DNA from 4 places in the Streptomyces sp. NPDC050549 genome. Region 3 is predicted to be linked to each of the others. Evidence: riboswitches for the same ligand, from Rfam matches in the RefSeq annotation. Region 3 holds a riboswitch; each other region holds the start of a gene.
The links. A riboswitch is a leader RNA that binds a small molecule or an ion and turns the genes downstream of it on or off. The one in region 3 is predicted to bind cobalamin.

Region 1: it holds a riboswitch for cobalamin, as region 3 does, so the genes downstream of both, metE (5-methyltetrahydropteroyltriglutamate--homocysteine S-methyltransferase) here and AB0I51_RS25800 (cobalamin biosynthesis protein) in region 3, are expected to answer to the same signal.
Region 2: it holds a riboswitch for cobalamin, as region 3 does, so the genes downstream of both, AB0I51_RS03355 (prenyltransferase/squalene oxidase repeat-containing protein) here and AB0I51_RS25800 (cobalamin biosynthesis protein) in region 3, are expected to answer to the same signal.
Region 4: it holds a riboswitch for cobalamin, as region 3 does, so the genes downstream of both, AB0I51_RS44845 (ribonucleoside-diphosphate reductase subunit alpha) here and AB0I51_RS25800 (cobalamin biosynthesis protein) in region 3, are expected to answer to the same signal.

The regions. Positions count from the first base shown of each region.
Region 1 covers NZ_JBFAJD010000053.1:37,133-41,279, forward strand. The annotation lists gene metE (5-methyltetrahydropteroyltriglutamate--homocysteine S-methyltransferase) at 1-1,871, opposite strand, end outside; cobalamin riboswitch at 2,016-2,240, opposite strand; gene meaB (methylmalonyl Co-A mutase-associated GTPase MeaB) at 2,313-3,296, opposite strand; gene scpA (methylmalonyl-CoA mutase) at 3,293-4,147, opposite strand, start outside.
Region 2 covers NZ_JBFAJD010000001.1:741,454-745,600, forward strand. The annotation lists gene AB0I51_RS03345 (energy-coupling factor transporter transmembrane component T) at 1-681, opposite strand, end outside; gene AB0I51_RS03350 (SCO2322 family protein) at 674-1,285, opposite strand; gene AB0I51_RS03355 (prenyltransferase/squalene oxidase repeat-containing protein) at 1,282-2,532, opposite strand; cobalamin riboswitch at 2,628-2,762, opposite strand; gene AB0I51_RS03360 (phosphotransferase) at 2,822-3,499, shown strand; gene AB0I51_RS03365 (glutamate ABC transporter substrate-binding protein) at 3,678-4,147, shown strand, end outside.
Region 3 covers NZ_JBFAJD010000018.1:136,480-140,626, forward strand. The annotation lists gene AB0I51_RS25795 (cobyric acid synthase) at 1-1,252, opposite strand, end outside; gene AB0I51_RS25800 (cobalamin biosynthesis protein) at 1,249-2,190, opposite strand; cobalamin riboswitch at 2,290-2,432, opposite strand; gene AB0I51_RS25805 (hypothetical protein) at 2,567-2,788, opposite strand; gene AB0I51_RS25810 (inorganic phosphate transporter) at 2,822-4,081, opposite strand.
Region 4 covers NZ_JBFAJD010000062.1:1,993-6,139, reverse strand. The annotation lists gene AB0I51_RS44860 (DUF3311 domain-containing protein) at 1-91, shown strand, start outside; gene mctP (monocarboxylate uptake permease MctP) at 88-1,689, shown strand; gene AB0I51_RS44850 (GNAT family N-acetyltransferase) at 1,762-2,268, shown strand; cobalamin riboswitch at 2,321-2,478, shown strand; gene AB0I51_RS44845 (ribonucleoside-diphosphate reductase subunit alpha) at 2,638-4,147, shown strand, end outside.

The DNA.
Region 1 (4,147 bases), on a different contig from region 3:
AGCGGCAGCGTCTCGCGCAGCGCCGGCTCGTCGACCTGGACGACCGAAGTCCCCGCCGCTTCAAGGTCGTCGACCTCGTCGCGCAGGGCGAGGGCGACCTGCCGGGCGGTGTCGCCGAGCGGCTGGTCGTCGCGGACGAAGGACCAGGCGAGCATGGTGACCGGCCCGGTGAGCATGCCCTTGACCGGTCGCGAGGTGAGGGACTGGGCGTATGCCGTCCAGCGGACCGTCATCGGCTCGGGGCGGGAGATGTCCCCGGCCAGGATCGGCGGCCGGACGTAACGGGTGCCGTAGGACTGCACCCAGCCGTGCTGCGTGGCGAGGTAGCCGGTGAGCTGCTCGGCGAAGTACTGGACCATGTCGTTGCGTTCGGGTTCGCCGTGCACCAGGACGTCGAGGCCGGTCTTCTCCTGGAAGGAGATCACCTCGCCGATCTCCGCCCTGATGCGCTCCTCGTACCCGTCCGTGTCGATCCGGTTCTTCCTCAAGTCCGCGCGGGCGGTGCGCAGTTCGGCGGTCTGCGGGAAGGAGCCGATCGTGGTGGTCGGCAGCAGCGGGAGCCCGAGGCGCGCCCGCTGGGCGGTGGTCCGTTCGCCGTACGGCTGGGAGCGGCGGGCGTCGGCCTCGGTGACGGCGGCGGTACGCGCCCGTACGGCGGGGTCCCGGGTGATCGGGGAGCCCGCGCGGGAGGCCAGGTCGGCCCGGTTCGCGGCCAGTTGGGCGGAGATGCTGTCGGTCCCCTGGGCCAGGGCCTTGGCGAGCGTGACGACCTCACGTGTCTTCTGACGCGCGAACGCGAGCCAGCGCAGGATCTGCGGTTCGATGTCCCGTTCGGCGGCGGCGTCGAGCGGGACGTGCAGCAGCGAGCAGGAGGCCGCCACGTCGACCCGGTCGGCGAGACCGAGCGACGTGCCCAGTACGGCAAGGGACTTGGTGAGATCGTTGCGCCAGATGTTGCGGCCGTCGACCACCCCGGCGACCAGCCGCTTGCCGGGCAGCCCGCCCACCGCGGCCAGTGCGTCCAGGTTGGCGGCGGCGGCCTCGGTGAAGTCGAGCGCCAGCCCCTCCACCGGAGCCTTCGCCAGCACCGGCAACGCGTCGCCGAGCCGGTCGAAGTAGGAGGCGACCAGCAGCTTCGGCCGATCGGCGAGCGCCCCGAGCTCACGGTAGGCACGCTCGGCGGCGTTCAGTTCGGCCGGGGTCCGGTCCTGCACGAGCGCGGGCTCGTCCAGCTGCGCCCACTCCGCGCCCGCCGCCCGCAGATCCGCCAGCACCTCGGCGTACACGGGCAGCAGCCGGTCCAGCAGCGTCAGCGGATCGAAGTCCGGGGCGACGCCGGGCGCTGGCTTGGCGAGCAGGAGGTAGGTGATGGGGCCGACGAGCACCGGGCGGGCCGTGAGGCCCAGCGCGAGGGCCTCACGGAATTCGCCGACCTGCTTGCCGGAGTCGGCGGCGAAGACTGTGTCGGGCCCCAACTCGGGCACCAGATAGTGGTAGTTGGTGTCGAACCACTTCGTCATCTCCAGCGGCGCCACGCCCTGCGTGCCGCGCGCCATCGCGAAGTACCCGTCCAACGGGTCGAGTCCGACGGCGGCGCGGTGGCGGGCGGGGATCGCGCCGACCATGACGCTGGTGTCCAGGACGTGGTCGTAGTACGAGAAGTCGCCGGTCGGCACTTCGTGGATGCCGGCCTCGGCGAGCTGCCGCCAGTTGGTGCGGCGCAGTTCGGCGGCGGTGGCCCGGAGGGCGTCGGCGTCGACGGAGCCCTTCCAGTAGCCTTCGACGGCCTTCTTCAGTTCCCGGCCCTGTCCCTGACGGGGGTAGCCGTACACGGTGGCCCGTGCTGCCGCGGCTGCGGACTTCGCTGTCACGGAACTCTCCTTCGCGAGCTGTCTCCCTGAGATCCCGGGGACGGGACGCGAGCGCGAAGGAACGCCAGACCGGACGGCTGTTGAGCCCGTCGGTATGTACGCCGACCCGCCCACGAGGTCACCGGGATTCCGCGCGCAAAACCCGTTCGCGCGCGGGCAGTTGGCAGGTCTTCGGACTCGCGGGCACGCCCTCCGTCGAACCGGAGGACACCTACTGGCCGTCGCTTCCCAGATCCTGTCGCGGACCCAGTGCGTATGACGGCGGTCGTTCCTGCTCACCGCTGCGGGGCAGTCCCGGAGTCTCACCGGGTTCCCTCTTGCGACGCGCCCGTCCGGCTGACGGGGCGAACCAGCTGCGTGGGTCAGCCTAGCGGGTGGGTTGAGTTTCGGCTTTCCGCCGGTGGGGGCCGGGCGCGCAGTTCCCCGCGCCCCTCAGGTGAGTCAGCTGGGCGGGAGTCCAAAAGCTCGCAGGATTTCCTCGGCCGCCAGAGTTGCCGTCAACTCGCCGTCTCTGACCCGCTGTTCGAGCACAGGCCCAAGCGCACGCACCGTCGGATCCGCGTGCAGCCTGCCCAGAAGCTCCTCGCGGACCATCGTCCACGTCCAATCCACCTGCTGCTCGCGGCGCTTGGCGGCCAGACGACCTGTGGAGTCCAGCAGGGACCGGTGTTGTTCCAGGCGCTCCCAGACCGTGTCCAGGCCCGTGCCCTCTCGTGCGCTGCAACTCAGTACCGGCGGGGTCCACGCGGCGTCGGCCGGATGCATCAGGCGCAGGGCGCCTGCCAGTTCACGTGCCGCGCTCTTCGCGTCGCGTTCGTGCGGGCCGTCCGCCTTGTTGACGGCGATGACGTCCGCCAGCTCCAGGACACCCTTCTTGATGCCCTGCAACTGGTCGCCGGTGCGGGCCAGGGTCAACAGGAGGAAGGAGTCGACCATGTTGGCGACCGCCGTCTCCGACTGGCCGACGCCTACCGTCTCGACGAGGACGACGTCGTAGCCCGCCGCCTCCATGACCACGATCGACTCCCGGGTCGCCTTCGCGACACCGCCGAGCGTGCCGGCGGTGGGGGAGGGGCGGACGAAGGCCGCCGGGTCCACGGCCAGGCGTTCCATGCGGGTCTTGTCGCCGAGGATCGACCCGCCCGTCCGGGTGGAGGACGGGTCGACGGCCAGCACCGCGACACGGAAGCCGAGCGAGGTGAGCAGCGTGCCGAACGCGTCGATGAACGTCGACTTGCCCACACCCGGAACACCACTGACGCCGATCCGCCGCGCCTTTCCACTGTGCGGCAGCAGCTCGGTCAGCAACTCCTGTGCCATGGACCGGTGTTGGGGCCTGGTCGACTCGACGAGCGTGATGGCGCGGGCCACCAGGGCCCGCTTGCCGTCGAGCACCCCCTTCACATAGGTGTCGACATCGATCACGGGGTGTGCCCGAGGTCGGTGGCCAGCCGCTCGACCAGGTCGTAGGCCGCGTCCGGGATCACCGTCCCGGGCGGGAACACGGCCGCCGCGCCCATCTCCAGGAGCGTGGGGACGTCCTGCGGAGGGATCACTCCGCCGACCACGATCATGATGTCCTCGCGGCCCTCCTCGGCGAGGGATTCCTTCAGCGCCGGTACGAGGGTGAGGTGTCCTGCGGCCAGTGAGGACACCCCGACGACGTGCACGTCCGCCTCGACGGCCTGGCGGGCCACCTCGCCGGGGGTCTGGAAGAGGGGGCCGACGTCGACGTCGAAGCCGAGGTCGGCGAAGGCGGTGGCGATCACCTTCTGGCCGCGGTCGTGGCCGTCCTGGCCCATCTTGGCGACCAGGATGCGCGGGCGGCGGCCCTCGGCCTCCTCGAACTCGGCCACGAGGGCACGGGTGCGCTCGACGGACGGGGAATCGCCGGCTTCGGTGCGGTACACACCGGCGATCGTACGGATCTGGCTCGCGTGCCGCCCGTACACCTTCTCCAGCGCGTCGGAGATCTCGCCGACCGTGGCCTTCGCACGGGCCGCGTTCACCGCCAGCTCCAGGAGGTTGCCGGAGCCCTCGGCGGCCCGGGTCAGGGCGTGCAGCGCGTCCTGGGTGGCCTGTTCGTCGCGTTCGGCGCGCAACCGCCGTAGTTTCTCGATCTGTTGGGTGCGGACGGAGGAGTTGTCGACCTTGAGGACGTCGATCTGCTCGTCGGTCTCCACCCGGTATTTGTTGACGCCGATGACCGGCTGGCGACCGGAGTCGATGCGGGCCTGGGTGCGGGCCGCGGCCTCCTCGATGCGCAGCTTGGGGAT
Region 2 (4,147 bases), on a different contig from region 3:
CACCTGTGCCGTACGGCCGTAGCCGCGCGCGTCCATCGCGGCGGCGAGGGCGACCGAGCGCTCCAACGCGCCCTCCAGGACCGGGAGTCCGACCTGGAGCAGGCCGCGCAGGCCCCGGTCGGGGCGGCCACGGAGGCGGCGGGCGGCACGCAGCCGCTGGACGTCGGCGACGAGGTTCGGGGCGAAGGTGAGCGCCACGACCACCGCGACGCCGGTCTCGTACAGGGCGCCCGGCAGGGACTTGAGGAGCCGCGCCGGGTTTGCGAGGGCGTTCGCCGCGCCGACGCAGATGAGCAGCGTGGCCAGTTTCAGGCCGTCGTAGAACGCGAAAGCCAGGCCTTCTGCGGTGACCTTGCCGCCGAGGCGGATGCCCTGCGCCCAGTGGGGGAGCGGGACTTCGGGGAGCGTGAGCAGGGTGTGCGTGCCGGGGACGGGGGAGCCGAGGGCGATCGCGAAGAGGAGGCGGATGAGGAGTACGGCCAGGGCGAGTTTCGCGAAGGCGGTGTAGGAGCGGGACCAGGGGGTGGGGGTGCGGTTCGTTGCCACGACGTAGGCCGTGACCGTGATCAGGAGGGCGAGGAGGAGGGGGTTGGTGGTGCGGGTGGCGGCGGTGGCGAGGCCGAGGGACCAGGTCCACCAGGCGCCGGGGTGGGTGGGGTTCGGGGTGCTGCAGTCACGCATGTTTGCGCCTGCGGGTCTGCCATATCGCTGCCGTGGCCAGGAGTGCGACGGCTGCCGTGCCTGCCAGCACGCCCACCGACGGGCCGTCGTGATGGGTTGTGGTGATCTGCTCTCCGCAGCCCTGTTCCGGATAGCCGCTGATCGCGCACAACAGGGCGTTCGTGTCGTAGCGCAGGGGCTTTGCGACCGATGCCAGTGCCTCCGCCGTCGTCGCGTCGGGAGACACCGTGGCGCAGGCGGTGCGGCCGGCGGGTGGGGTCTCACCGGAGGGCGCGTCGGACGCCGTACCGAAGTCGAGGACGAGAGCGACGCGCTTCTTCCCTTCCACGGCCGGGGAGTTGGCGCAGATCGTCGTGAAGTCGGCCGATGAGGCCCGGGGTTGCTTCGCGTCCGCAGAGTCCTCGCTCACCGCGAAGCGGAAGCCCTGGACGTCGCCGTCGGCGGGGCGGGTGGTGGAGGGGCCCTGGGTGGCGTAGGTCCAGTGGGTGCCGGTGCGGTCCCAGAAGGACCAGTAGCGGTAACCGGCCGCCTGGGCGGGGGAGTTGGCGGTGAGGGTGAGCAGGAGCGCGGTGAGGAGGAGGGTGAGGGAGGGGCGGCGGGTCACTGCTGCTGTCCGCGCTTGCGGCCACGGGCGACCAGGACGAAACCGGCGATCGCGACGACGAGGAGAGCGCCGCCGACGGCCCAGGCGACGTTCAGGGAACCGTCGTTGTCGTCGGATGCCGTCTTCTCCTCCGGGCCGGCGGTGACCCGCTCCTCGATGTCCGCGGGGGTCGGGCCGGTCGCGTTCAGCAGGGTGACGAGGTCCTGGCCGCCGAAGTCGTGGACGTCGGCGCCCTTCGCCGTGGTCGCCACGAAGACGAGTTGGGCGTAGGCGGCCGGACCACTCTGCGCGGCCCACGCCTTGGAGTGGGTCTCCAGCCAGTGCAGGGGCTTCGCCGCCTGGTCGTGCAGGCCGAGGGACGACAGGGCGACGATCGCGTCGGCCGTGTTGCCGTAGTCGGGCTGCGGCTTGGCGCCGGGGAGTGGGGAGGTCAGATGACCGTCCTTGGCCATGGCCCGGGTGAGCCAGCGGGCACCGTTGAGGCTCAGCGCCGTCTCGGGGACATGGGGATCCGGCTCGGCGCAGCCCGTGGGGGCCTCGGCGTCGTCCTGCCGGCTCCCGGTCAGCGACTCGCCGTCCAGGCCGAGCACGGCGGCGGCGGTCGCGTCCGCGTTGGCAAGGAGCCTGCCCTTCTTGTCGGGCTGGTAGGCGAAGGCGCCCGCGTCCGTGCCGTTGTCGCAGGGCAGCGCGAGCTTGCGCAGTGCGTCGTAAGGGGACTTCCCGTCCTTGCGGACGTTCGGCACGGTCACCCCGGCGTCGCCGAGCGCGCCGATGACGACGGCGGTGGAGTTCGCGTCACTGGCGCCGCCCGCGGAGTAGCCCCAGCCGCCGTCGGCGTTCTCGACGGACTTCAGCCACTTGACGGCCTTGGCCACCTGCGCGTCGTAGGAGACGGTCAGCGTCGAGAGTGCCTGTACGGCGGCGGCCGTGCTGTTCGTGTCGACCATGACCTTGGCGTCGCACGCCTTGCCGGGGTCGGCGCGGAACGCCGCGAAGGCGCCGCTCGCGCACTGCTGCCCGGCCAGCCACGCCACCGCCTTGTCGGCGGGCTGTACACCGACGGCATCCTGCGCCAGCAGGGCGAGGGACTGGCGCCAGACGCCGTCGTAGGTGGGGTCGGAGGTGCCGTAGAGCCCGGCGGGTATCGCCACGGACGGCGACGGACCTGCGGCGACGGCGGGCGTCGCGGCGATCACGGTGACGGTGATGCCGGCGGCCAGGGCCGCGGCCTTGCGGCGGACGTTCATGATCGGCGGGTGCCTTCCCCTGTTGGGGAGCAGGGCGGCGCACGGGATCACCCCCGGGCGGCTCGGCTCCGTATTCCTCGACGGTGCGTGTGAGCCGGTCACGTGCCGTGCGGGGCGGTCCGGCTCACCGGCCCCGGGAGGGGGACGGATCACGGTTGCGGGTCAGCGCCGGAATTGCACCGGCTTTCCCCCGTACGGGTGTGATGACGACCCGGCCACTGTACGGGCAACCTGAGCGCGCGCTGTGAGTGGGGGTTGCCCGGTCCTGCGGGCCCGATAGGTTCTGGCCATGTCGGTGACGGGGAAGCTGATCGGGTCCGGCCGTACCGCGGACGTGTACGAGATCGACGAGGCATGGGTGCTGCGCCGCAACCGGGAGGACTGGGGGGACGCGGCGGCCGAGGGCGCGGTGATGGAGCATGTACGGGCGCACGGCTACCCCGTGCCCCGGGTGCGGCCGGGGGACTCGCGTACCTCGCGCACCGACCTCGTGATGGAACGGCTGACCGGGCCCACCATGCTGGAGGCGTTGGTCGCGGGCACGATCGACGTCCGGGAGGCGGGGGCCGTACTCGCCGCGCTGCTACGGCAGTTGCACGCGATCCCCGGCCGACGCCCCGGCACCCGGGTCCTGCACCTCGACCTCCACCCGGAGAACGTGCTGCTCACCGCCGACGGTCCCCGGGTCATCGACTGGGGCACCGCCGAGGACGGCGACCCCGGACTCGACTGGGGGCTCTCCGCGATCATCATCGCCCAGGTCGCCGTGGACGACCTGCCGATCGCCGACCCGGCCCGCGCGATGCTCGCCGCACTCCTCGCCGACCCCGCCGATCTCACGGAGGAGGGTCTCGCGGAAGCCCGGCGGAGGCGTGCGGCGAACCCGACGATGACTCCGCGCGAGGTCGAACTCCTCGGTGCGGCAGAGGAGTTGATCCGATCGCTCGCATCTCCTCGGGAACCGTGAATCGACGTGAACGCGTCACCGCCGACGAGTGCGTGAGGGGCCGGGGCGCCGGACGGCGGCTTCGGATGGGTTCCGAGGGCTGCGGGGCAGTGTGGGGGAACTTCGGGCACGTGGAGAAGAGAGCGGGTCGCCGGCTGCCCGCCGGGTTCTTGCCGCCGTCGTGGCGTCGCTGGCCGCGATGACGCTGACGGTGTCCTGTGCGGACTCGGCCGCCCCGCATCACCGTTCACCCGTCGAGGAGCGCGCGCCGGCCGAGAGCGCGACCGCGAGCACACGAACCGGGACCGCCGAGAACTGCGATCCGCTGTTGTCGCTGAAACCGCCGGCCCGCATGCCGACGCCGGGTGGCAGGATGCCCAGCGGTTCGGCGATGGAGCGGATCGTCGCCCGCGGACGGCTGATCGTGGGAGTGGACCAGAACACCTATCTCTTCGGCTACCGCAATTCCGAGACCGGACAGCTGGACGGGCTCGACATCGACCTGGTGCGGGAGATCTCCCGCGCGCTGTTCGGGCGGCCCGACCGGGTGCAGTTCAGGGCCGTGCCGTCCGCGCAGCGGATCGGGTTACTGCAACGCGGCGAGGTCGACCTCGTCGCGCACTCCATGACGATCACCTGCGAGCGCATGAAGCAGGTGCTGTTCAGCAG
Region 3 (4,147 bases):
CGACCCGGCAGCCGTCCAAGAAGGCTTCCCCGCCGGTCAGTTGGGCGACACCGTGATGGATCTCGTACCCCTCCACCCGCTCGCCGAGGGCTTCGCCGACGGGTCGGGTGAGGGTCTTCTCGTGCGCGAACCGCACGCGCAGGGGAAGTACTCCGAGTCCGTCGACCGAGCCCCGCCGGCTCTCGACCTCGTCGTCGATGTGCTCGCCGAGGATCTGGAAGCCGCCGCAGACGCCGAGGATCGGCCGCTGTTCGGCGGCCCTGCGGACGAGGGCGTCGGCGAGACCGCGCTCCCGCAGCCACTCCAGCGCCTGCACCGTCCCCCGGGTCCCGGGGATCACGACGAGATCGGCGTCGGCCAGCTCCTCCGCCCGGTCCACGAACCGCACCACGACACCCGGTTCGGCGGCCAGCGCGTCCACGTCCGTGAAGTTGGACATGAGCGGGATCGCGCAGACGGCGACCCGCAGCACGTCCTCGCCGACCGGCGGCGCGGTGCTGGACTCGCGGACGGTCCCGCGCAGCGAGATGCGCAGCCCGTCCTCCTCGTCGATGCCGAGCCCGTGCCGGAACGGCAGCACGCCGTACGTCCGGCGCCCGGTGAGGCCGTGCAGCATCTCCAACCCCGGCTCCAGGAGAGACACATCGCCCCGGAACTTGTTGACGAGGAACCCGGCGACGAGGGCCTGATCCTCCGGGCCGAGCAGTGCGACGGTCCCGAAGAAGGAGGCGAAGACGCCGCCGCGGTCGATGTCCCCGACGACAAGAACGGGTAGCCCGGCATTGCGTGCGATACCCATGTTGACGATGTCGGTCCGCCGCAGATTGATCTCGGCGGGACTGCCCGCCCCCTCGCAGATCACCGCGTCATACGTGCCCCGCAACTCGGCGAGACAGTCCAGCACGGTGCCGAGCAGCGCCTCCTGCCGCCCGCCGTGATAGCCGCGCGCACTCATCTCGCCCACGGGCCTGCCCATGAGCACGACCTGACTGGTGCGGTCGCCGCCCGGCTTCAGCAGCACGGGATTCATCAGCGCGGTCGGCTCGATGCGGCAGGCCTGCGCCTGCATGGCCTGCGCCCGGCCGATCTCGGCACCTTCGCGCGTGACGAACGAGTTGAGGGACATGTTCTGCGCCTTGAAGGGCGCGACCTTCACGCCCTGCCGCACCAGCCACCGGCAGATCCCGGCGGTGACGACACTCTTCCCGGCGTCCGAGGTGGTGCCCGCGACCAACAGCCCGCCGCCGCTCATGACTTCCGTCCCTTCACCAGCAGCCGCCCGGCGACACTGACCCCGAACGCGAGCCAGCCGACGCGCCGGGACAGCCGTACGGCACGGTCTATGTCCGGTACGGCGACGGCGCGCCCGTCGCCGTTGAGCACGGGCCGGTGCTCGACCCGGCCGCCGTAGGAGAGCGTCCCGCCCAGTCGCACGCCGAGGGCACCCGCGAAGGAGGCCTCCACGGGACCGGCGTTGGGGCTCGGGTGCTTGCGGGCGTCGGTGCGCCAGGCGTGTACGGCACCGCGCGGGTCGCCGCCCGCAACGGTCGCGAGGGCGGCGGTGAGGCGGGCGCCCGGCCAGCCGGCCACGTCGTCGAGGCGGGCCGAAGCCCAGCCGTAGCGACGGTACTTGGCCGACTTGTGGCCGACCATGGCGTCCAGGGTGTTCACGGCCCGGAAGCCGAGCAGACCCGGGACACCCGCGATGCCGCCCCACACCAGGGCGCCCACCACCGCGTCGGAGGTGTTCTCGGCGACGGACTCGACGACGGCCCGGGCGATCCCGTCGGCGTCGAGGGCCTGCGGGTCGCGGCCGCAGAGGTGCGGCAGGCGCGCCCGCGCGGCCTCGATGTCACCGGCCTCCAGCGCCCGCCCGATGGTCCCGGCCTCGCGCGCGAGCGAGGTCCCGCCGACGACCGCCCAGGTGGCGGCGGCGGTGAGGGCGGCAGAGGCCGTACGGGACGGTCGCAGGGCCGAAGTGGCTACGGTGGCGAGGGAGACGGTGCCGCCCACGCACACGGCGGTGTGCAGGGCGCCCCAGCCTCGGTGGTCGCGCCACAACAGCTGTTCCACGGCACCTGCGGCGCGGCCGAACGCGGCGACCGGATGCCCGCGGCGGGGATCGCCGAGCAGATGGTCGCCGAGAAGGCCGGCGGCGGCGCCGTACGCGAAGACGCGATCGGCACGCATCGGCTCAGCCGGTCGCTGAGTCGGACACTGCGCTGGTACGGGACCTCGAACGGCAGCCGAGCATGGCGATATGTCCTCACTCAGGGTGTCCACGCCCTGGTTCGACGAGACCGGCGGTGAGAGTTCCTGGCTCCCGGGGTTGTCTACCCCGGTGACAGTGGCGGGACCGCGCCGGATTCGCACCGGCTTCCTCTCCTGCCGCCGTACATGGCTCCGGCAGTCCACCACGGGGTTGGAAGGGGCGTCAACTTGCTGTTGACCTGCGGGGGAGGAGTGTGCTGATGCCCACACGCGGGTCGTCGGAGGGGGCACGAAGACGTGGGGTGCGGTTCGGTGATCCGTCCCGCACCCCACGGTGGGTCCAACTGGCGGCCGGTCAGGCCACGATGATGTAGATCCCGTACGCCACCGCCGCCGCGCAGGCCGCGAAGCAGGCGTACGCGCCGGTCAGGGCGAGGGTCGCGGAGTCGCCCTGGGCGGTGGCCCGTTCGCGGCGCGAGAGGGCGGTGATGCCGAGGGTGAAGACGGCCACCAGGGCCACGGTGACCACGAGGCTGACGCCGAAGACGGAGCCGAGGGCTGCCCAGTCGATGTCCATGCTGATTCGTTCCTTCCAACCGGGGGCGCGGGCTCAGACGGCGGCGGCCGGCGGGGTCGCCGGGTCGGACTTCACGACGGGGGCCGGGGTCGCGGGCGGCGAGGGGATCGTCGCCGTGAGGCCTTCGGAGAGGGCGACCGACGGGGGCGGGGTGACGGCGGCGATCGCGGCGGTCACCACACCGGCAGGCTCCTCGAACTCGTTGACGTTCGAGGCGTCGACCACCTGGCGGCGGGAGAGCAGCCAGATCGCGGTGCTGGAGGCGATCAGGAAGACGGCCACCAGCGCGGTGCCCCAGTCGCCGAGGTCGGTCACGGACTCGGCGAGCGCCCCGACCAGCGCGGCGGCCGGCAGCGTCAGACCCCAGGCGACGAACATCCGGGTGGCGGTCGACCAGCGGACGACACCGCCCTTGCGGCCCAGGCCGGCACCCATCACGGAGCCGGAGACGGCGTGCGTGGTGGAGAGCGAGAAACCGATGTGCGAGGAGGCCAGGATGACCGCGGCGGCGCTGGTCTGGGCGGCGAAGCCCTGCTGCGGCCGGAGGTCGGTCAGGCCCTTGCCCATGGTACGGATGATGCGCCAGCCGCCGATGTAGGTGCCCATCGCGATGGCGAGGCCCGCGGAGAGGATGACCCAGGTGGGCGGGTCCGAGTCGGGGGCGATGGAACCGCCGGCGATCAGCGCCAGAGTGATGATGCCCATCGTCTTCTGCGCGTCGTTCGTGCCGTGGGCCAGCGAGACCAGTCCGGCGGAGGCGATCTGGCCGACCCGGAAGCCCTTGTCGGCGGCCTTGCCGTCCGAGTTCCGGCTCAGCGTGTACGAGAACCGGGTGGCGAGCATCGCCGCGACACCCGCGACGATCGGGGCCGCGACCGCGGGCAGGAGCACCTTGGTGACCAGGACGTCGCCGTGGACCGCGCCGGTGCCGGCCGAGGCGATGGTGGCGCCGATCAGACCGCCCATCAGGGCGTGCGAGGAACTGGACGGCAGGCCGACGAGCCAGGTCACCAGGTTCCAGAGGATCGCACCGACCAGGGCGGCGAAGATGACCTCGGGACGGATGCCGCTCTCATCGACGAGACCTTTGGAGATCGTGTTGGCGACCTCCACGGAGAGAAAAGCGCCCACCAGGTTGAGGGTGGCCGACATGGCCACCGCGACCTTGGGCTTGAGTGCACCGGTCGAGATGGTGGTGGCCATCGCGTTGGCGGTGTCGTGGAAACCGTTCGTGAAATCGAACGCGAGTGCGGTGACTACCACAATCGCGAGAATCAGCGAGAAGCTTTCCATTTACCCAGGCAATCGTTCGAGGTCATTGTTGCGTTGACCGTAGGAAACCTGGGTGAACGGAAGATG
Region 4 (4,147 bases), on a different contig from region 3:
GCTGTGGGTGCTGATCTCGACGGCGCTGACCATGACCGCCTACAAGCTCTGGCAGCGTGACCAGCGCACTCGTCATGGAGGCAACCGGTGAACGACGGCGTGAACGGCGTCGCTCTCGGCGTCTTCATCTTCTTCTTCCTGGCCGTCACGGTCCTGGGCTTCCTGGCCGCGCGCTGGCGCCGGGCCGACAACGAGCACAGCCTCGACGAATGGGGCCTGGGCGGACGGTCGTTCGGCACCTGGGTCACCTGGTTCCTGCTCGGCGGCGACCTGTACACCGCGTACACGTTCGTCGCCGTCCCCGCGGCGGTCTACGCGGCCGGCGCGGCCGGCTTCTTCGCGGTGCCGTACACGATCCTCGTGTACCCCCTGATCTTCACGTTCCTGCCCCGCCTCTGGTCGGTGTCGCACAAGCACGGATACGTGACGACGTCCGACTTCGTACGGGGACGCTTCGGCTCGAAGAGCCTCTCGCTGGCGGTGGCGGTCACCGGCATCCTCGCGACCATGCCGTACATCGCGCTCCAACTGGTCGGCATCCAGGCCGTGCTGGACGTCATGGGCGTGGGCGGCAGCGCCGACTCCAACTGGTTCGTGAAGGACCTGCCACTGCTGATCGCCTTCGCCGTGCTGGCCGCGTACACCTACTCGTCCGGCCTGCGCGCCCCCGCGCTGATCGCGTTCGTGAAGGACGGGCTGATCTACATCGTGATCACGGTGGCGATCATCTACATCCCGATCAAGCTCGGCGGCTTCCACGACATCTTCAGCGCGGCGGGCGCCAAGTTCAAGGCGGCGGGAGCGGGCGGACTCGTGCCCGCCCCGGCCGGCCAATGGACGTACGCCACACTGGCGTTGGGCTCGGCACTGGCCCTGTTCATGTACCCCCACTCGATCACCGCGACCTTGTCCTCCAAGAGCCGCAACGTGATCCGCCGCAACACCACGATCCTGCCGCTGTATTCACTGATGCTGGGCCTGCTCGCCCTGCTCGGCTTCATGGCGATCGCGGCCGGAGTCAAGGTCACCAACGGGCAGTTGGCGATCCCGCAGCTCTTCGAGAACATGTTCCCGGACTGGTTCGCGGGTGTGGCCTTCGCGGCGATCGGCATCGGTGCCCTGGTCCCGGCGGCCATCATGTCGATCGCGGCGGCGAACCTCTTCACCCGCAACATCTACAAGGACTTCATCAAGCCCGACGCGACCCCGGCCCAGGAGACCAAGGTCTCCAAGCTGGTCTCGCTGCTGGTGAAGGTCGGCGCGCTGGCCTTCGTCCTCACCATGGACAAGACGGTCGCCATCAACTTCCAGCTCCTGGGCGGCATCTGGATCCTCCAGACCTTCCCGTCCCTGGTGGGCGGCCTCTTCACCCGCTGGTTCCACCGCTGGGCCCTCCTGGCCGGCTGGGCGGTCGGCATGCTCTACGGCACCCTCGCCGCGTACGGGGTCGCCTCACCGACCCAGGCCCACTTCGGCGGCTCCGCGAAGGAGATCCCGGGGATCGGCGAGATCGGCTACATCGGCCTGACGGCGTTCGTCCTGAACGTCGCGGTCACGGTGGTCCTGACGTTCGCACTGAAGGCGCTGAAGGCACCGGAGGGCGTGGACGAGACAAGCCCGGCGGACTACACGGCGGACGCGGGCGACCCGGGAGTGCAGGAAGAACTCCCTGTGATCGCCGCCCACTGAGTCGTACGTGATCACGGGCCGCCGGAGAAATCCGGCGGCCCGTTGTCGTACCCATCCGGCACACTCGGCCTCATGGACATCGTGATCAGGCAGGTGGCCCCGGCCGAGTACGACACCCTCGGTGAGATCACCGCCCAGGCCTACCTCCAGGACGGCCTCCTCGACTTCGGTGAGAGCGACTGGTACCTCGGCGAGTTGCGGGACGTGGCCAAGCGCGCCGCCGCGGCACAGGTCCTGGTCGCCCTGGACGGCGAACAGGTCCTCGGCGGCGTGACCTTCGTCCCGTCCGGGGGACCCATGGCCGATCTCGCGACGGCGGGCGAGGCCGAGATCAGGATGCTCGCCGTCGCCCGCGCTGCCCGTGGCCGGGGTGCCGGCGAGGCCCTCGTCCGCGCCTGCGTCGAGCGCGCCAGGGCCACGGACGGCTGCGTACGCGTCATCCTGTCGACCCAGCGCACCATGCAGGCCGCCCACCGCATCTACGAACGGCTCGGCTTCACCCGCACCCCCGAGCGCGACTGGAACCCGATTCCGGAGCTCGACGACATCACTCTGCTCACCTACGAGTTGACGTTCTGACACGCTCCGAAGTCGCCGCGACACAACATCTGGGGGTGCCACGACAGCCCGGCACAAGATGTATGCTCATGCTCGCTGTCGCCGCAGGGGAATCCGGTGCGAATCCGGAACTGTCCCGCAACGGTGTACTTGCGTGCATACGCACGCCTGGTCAGTCCGAGGACCTGCCGACAGTGCGCCCGGCCACCCGGCCAGGGCGCATGACGTCCGGGCCTCGTGGAGTGGGCCGGTGGACGCGACGCCCCGTGCGCTCGTGAGCTGCCGCCTGCCCTCCGCAAGGCCCCGTGCCGAGCGAGGGAGAGCCCCACCGTGACCATCGCGCCAGCAGAGCCGGCTTCAGCGAACGAGGCGAACGCGACCGGAACCGGTATGCCGGGAACGGCCGTTCCCGGAGCCGACGGTCCCGGTGCCGCGATCCTGCGGACCCTGACCGAGCTGACCGCCGACCTTCCCGACGCCGACCCCGGCCGGGTCGCCGCCGCCACGCTGCGCGGCCGGTCCGCGCACGCGGACGAGACGGAACTGCGCGAACTGGCCACGGAGGCCGCCGCCGGCCTCATCTCCGAGGACCCCGTCTACTCCCGGCTCGCCGCCCGGCTGCTGACGGTCGGCATCGCCGCCGAGGCCGCGTCCCAGGGCGTCACGACCTTCACCGAGTCCGTCGCCGTGGGCCACCGCGAGGGCCTGATCGCCGACCGCACCGCCGAGTTCGTGAGGCTGCACGCGGCCCGCCTCGACGCGCTGATCGACACCGAGGGCGACGACCGCTTCGGCTACTTCGGGCTCCGTACCCTCCACAGCCGCTACCTCCTCCGGCACCCGATCACCCGCAAGGTCATCGAGACCCCCCAGCACTTCATGCTGCGCGTGGCGAGCGGCCTGGCCGAGGACGACTCGACCCGCGCGCTCGACGAAGTGGCCGCGCTGTACCGCCTGATGAGCCGCCTCGACTACCTCCCCTCCTCCCCCACCCTCTTCAACTCCGGCACCCGGCACCCCCAGATGTCGTCCTGCTACCTCCTCGACTCCCCGCTGGACGAGCTGGACTCCATCTACGACCGCTACCACCAGGTCGCCCGCCTCTCGAAGCACGCCGGTGGCATCGGTCTCTCGTACTCCCGTATCCGCAGCCGCGGTTCGCTGATCCGGGGGACGAACGGGCACTCCAACGGCATCGTCCCGTTCCTGAAGACGCTGGACGCCTCGGTGGCCGCGGTGAACCAGGGCGGCCGGCGCAAGGGTGCCGCCGCGGTCTACCTGGAGACCTGGCACTCCGACATCGAGGAGTTCCTGGAGCTGCGGGACAACACCGGTGAGGACGCCCGGCGTACGCACAATCTGAACCTCGCGCACTGGATCCCGGACGAGTTCATGCGCCGGGTGAACGAGGACGGCACCTGGTCGCTGTTCTCCCCCGCCGACGTGCCCGAGCTGGTCGACCTGTGGGGCGACGGGTTCGACGCGGCCTACCGCAAGGCCGAGGCGCAGGGGCTGGCCAAGAAGACCATCCCGGCCCGTGACCTCTACGGCCGCATGATGCGCACCCTCGCGCAGACCGGCAACGGCTGGATGACCTTCAAGGACGCGGCCAACCGCACCGCCAACCAGACGGCCGAGCCGGGCCGCACCGTCCACTCCTCCAACCTCTGCACGGAGATCCTGGAGGTCACGGACGACGGCGAGACAGCGGTCTGCAACCTGGGCTCGGTGAACCTGGGCGCGTTCGTGGTCGACGGCGACATCGACTGGGAGCGGCTGGACGAGACGGTCCGCACGGCCGTCACCTTCCTGGACCGCGTGGTCGACATCAACTTCTACCCGACCGAGCAGGCGGGCCGTTCCAACGCCCGCTGGCGCCCGGTCGGCCTGGGCGCGATGG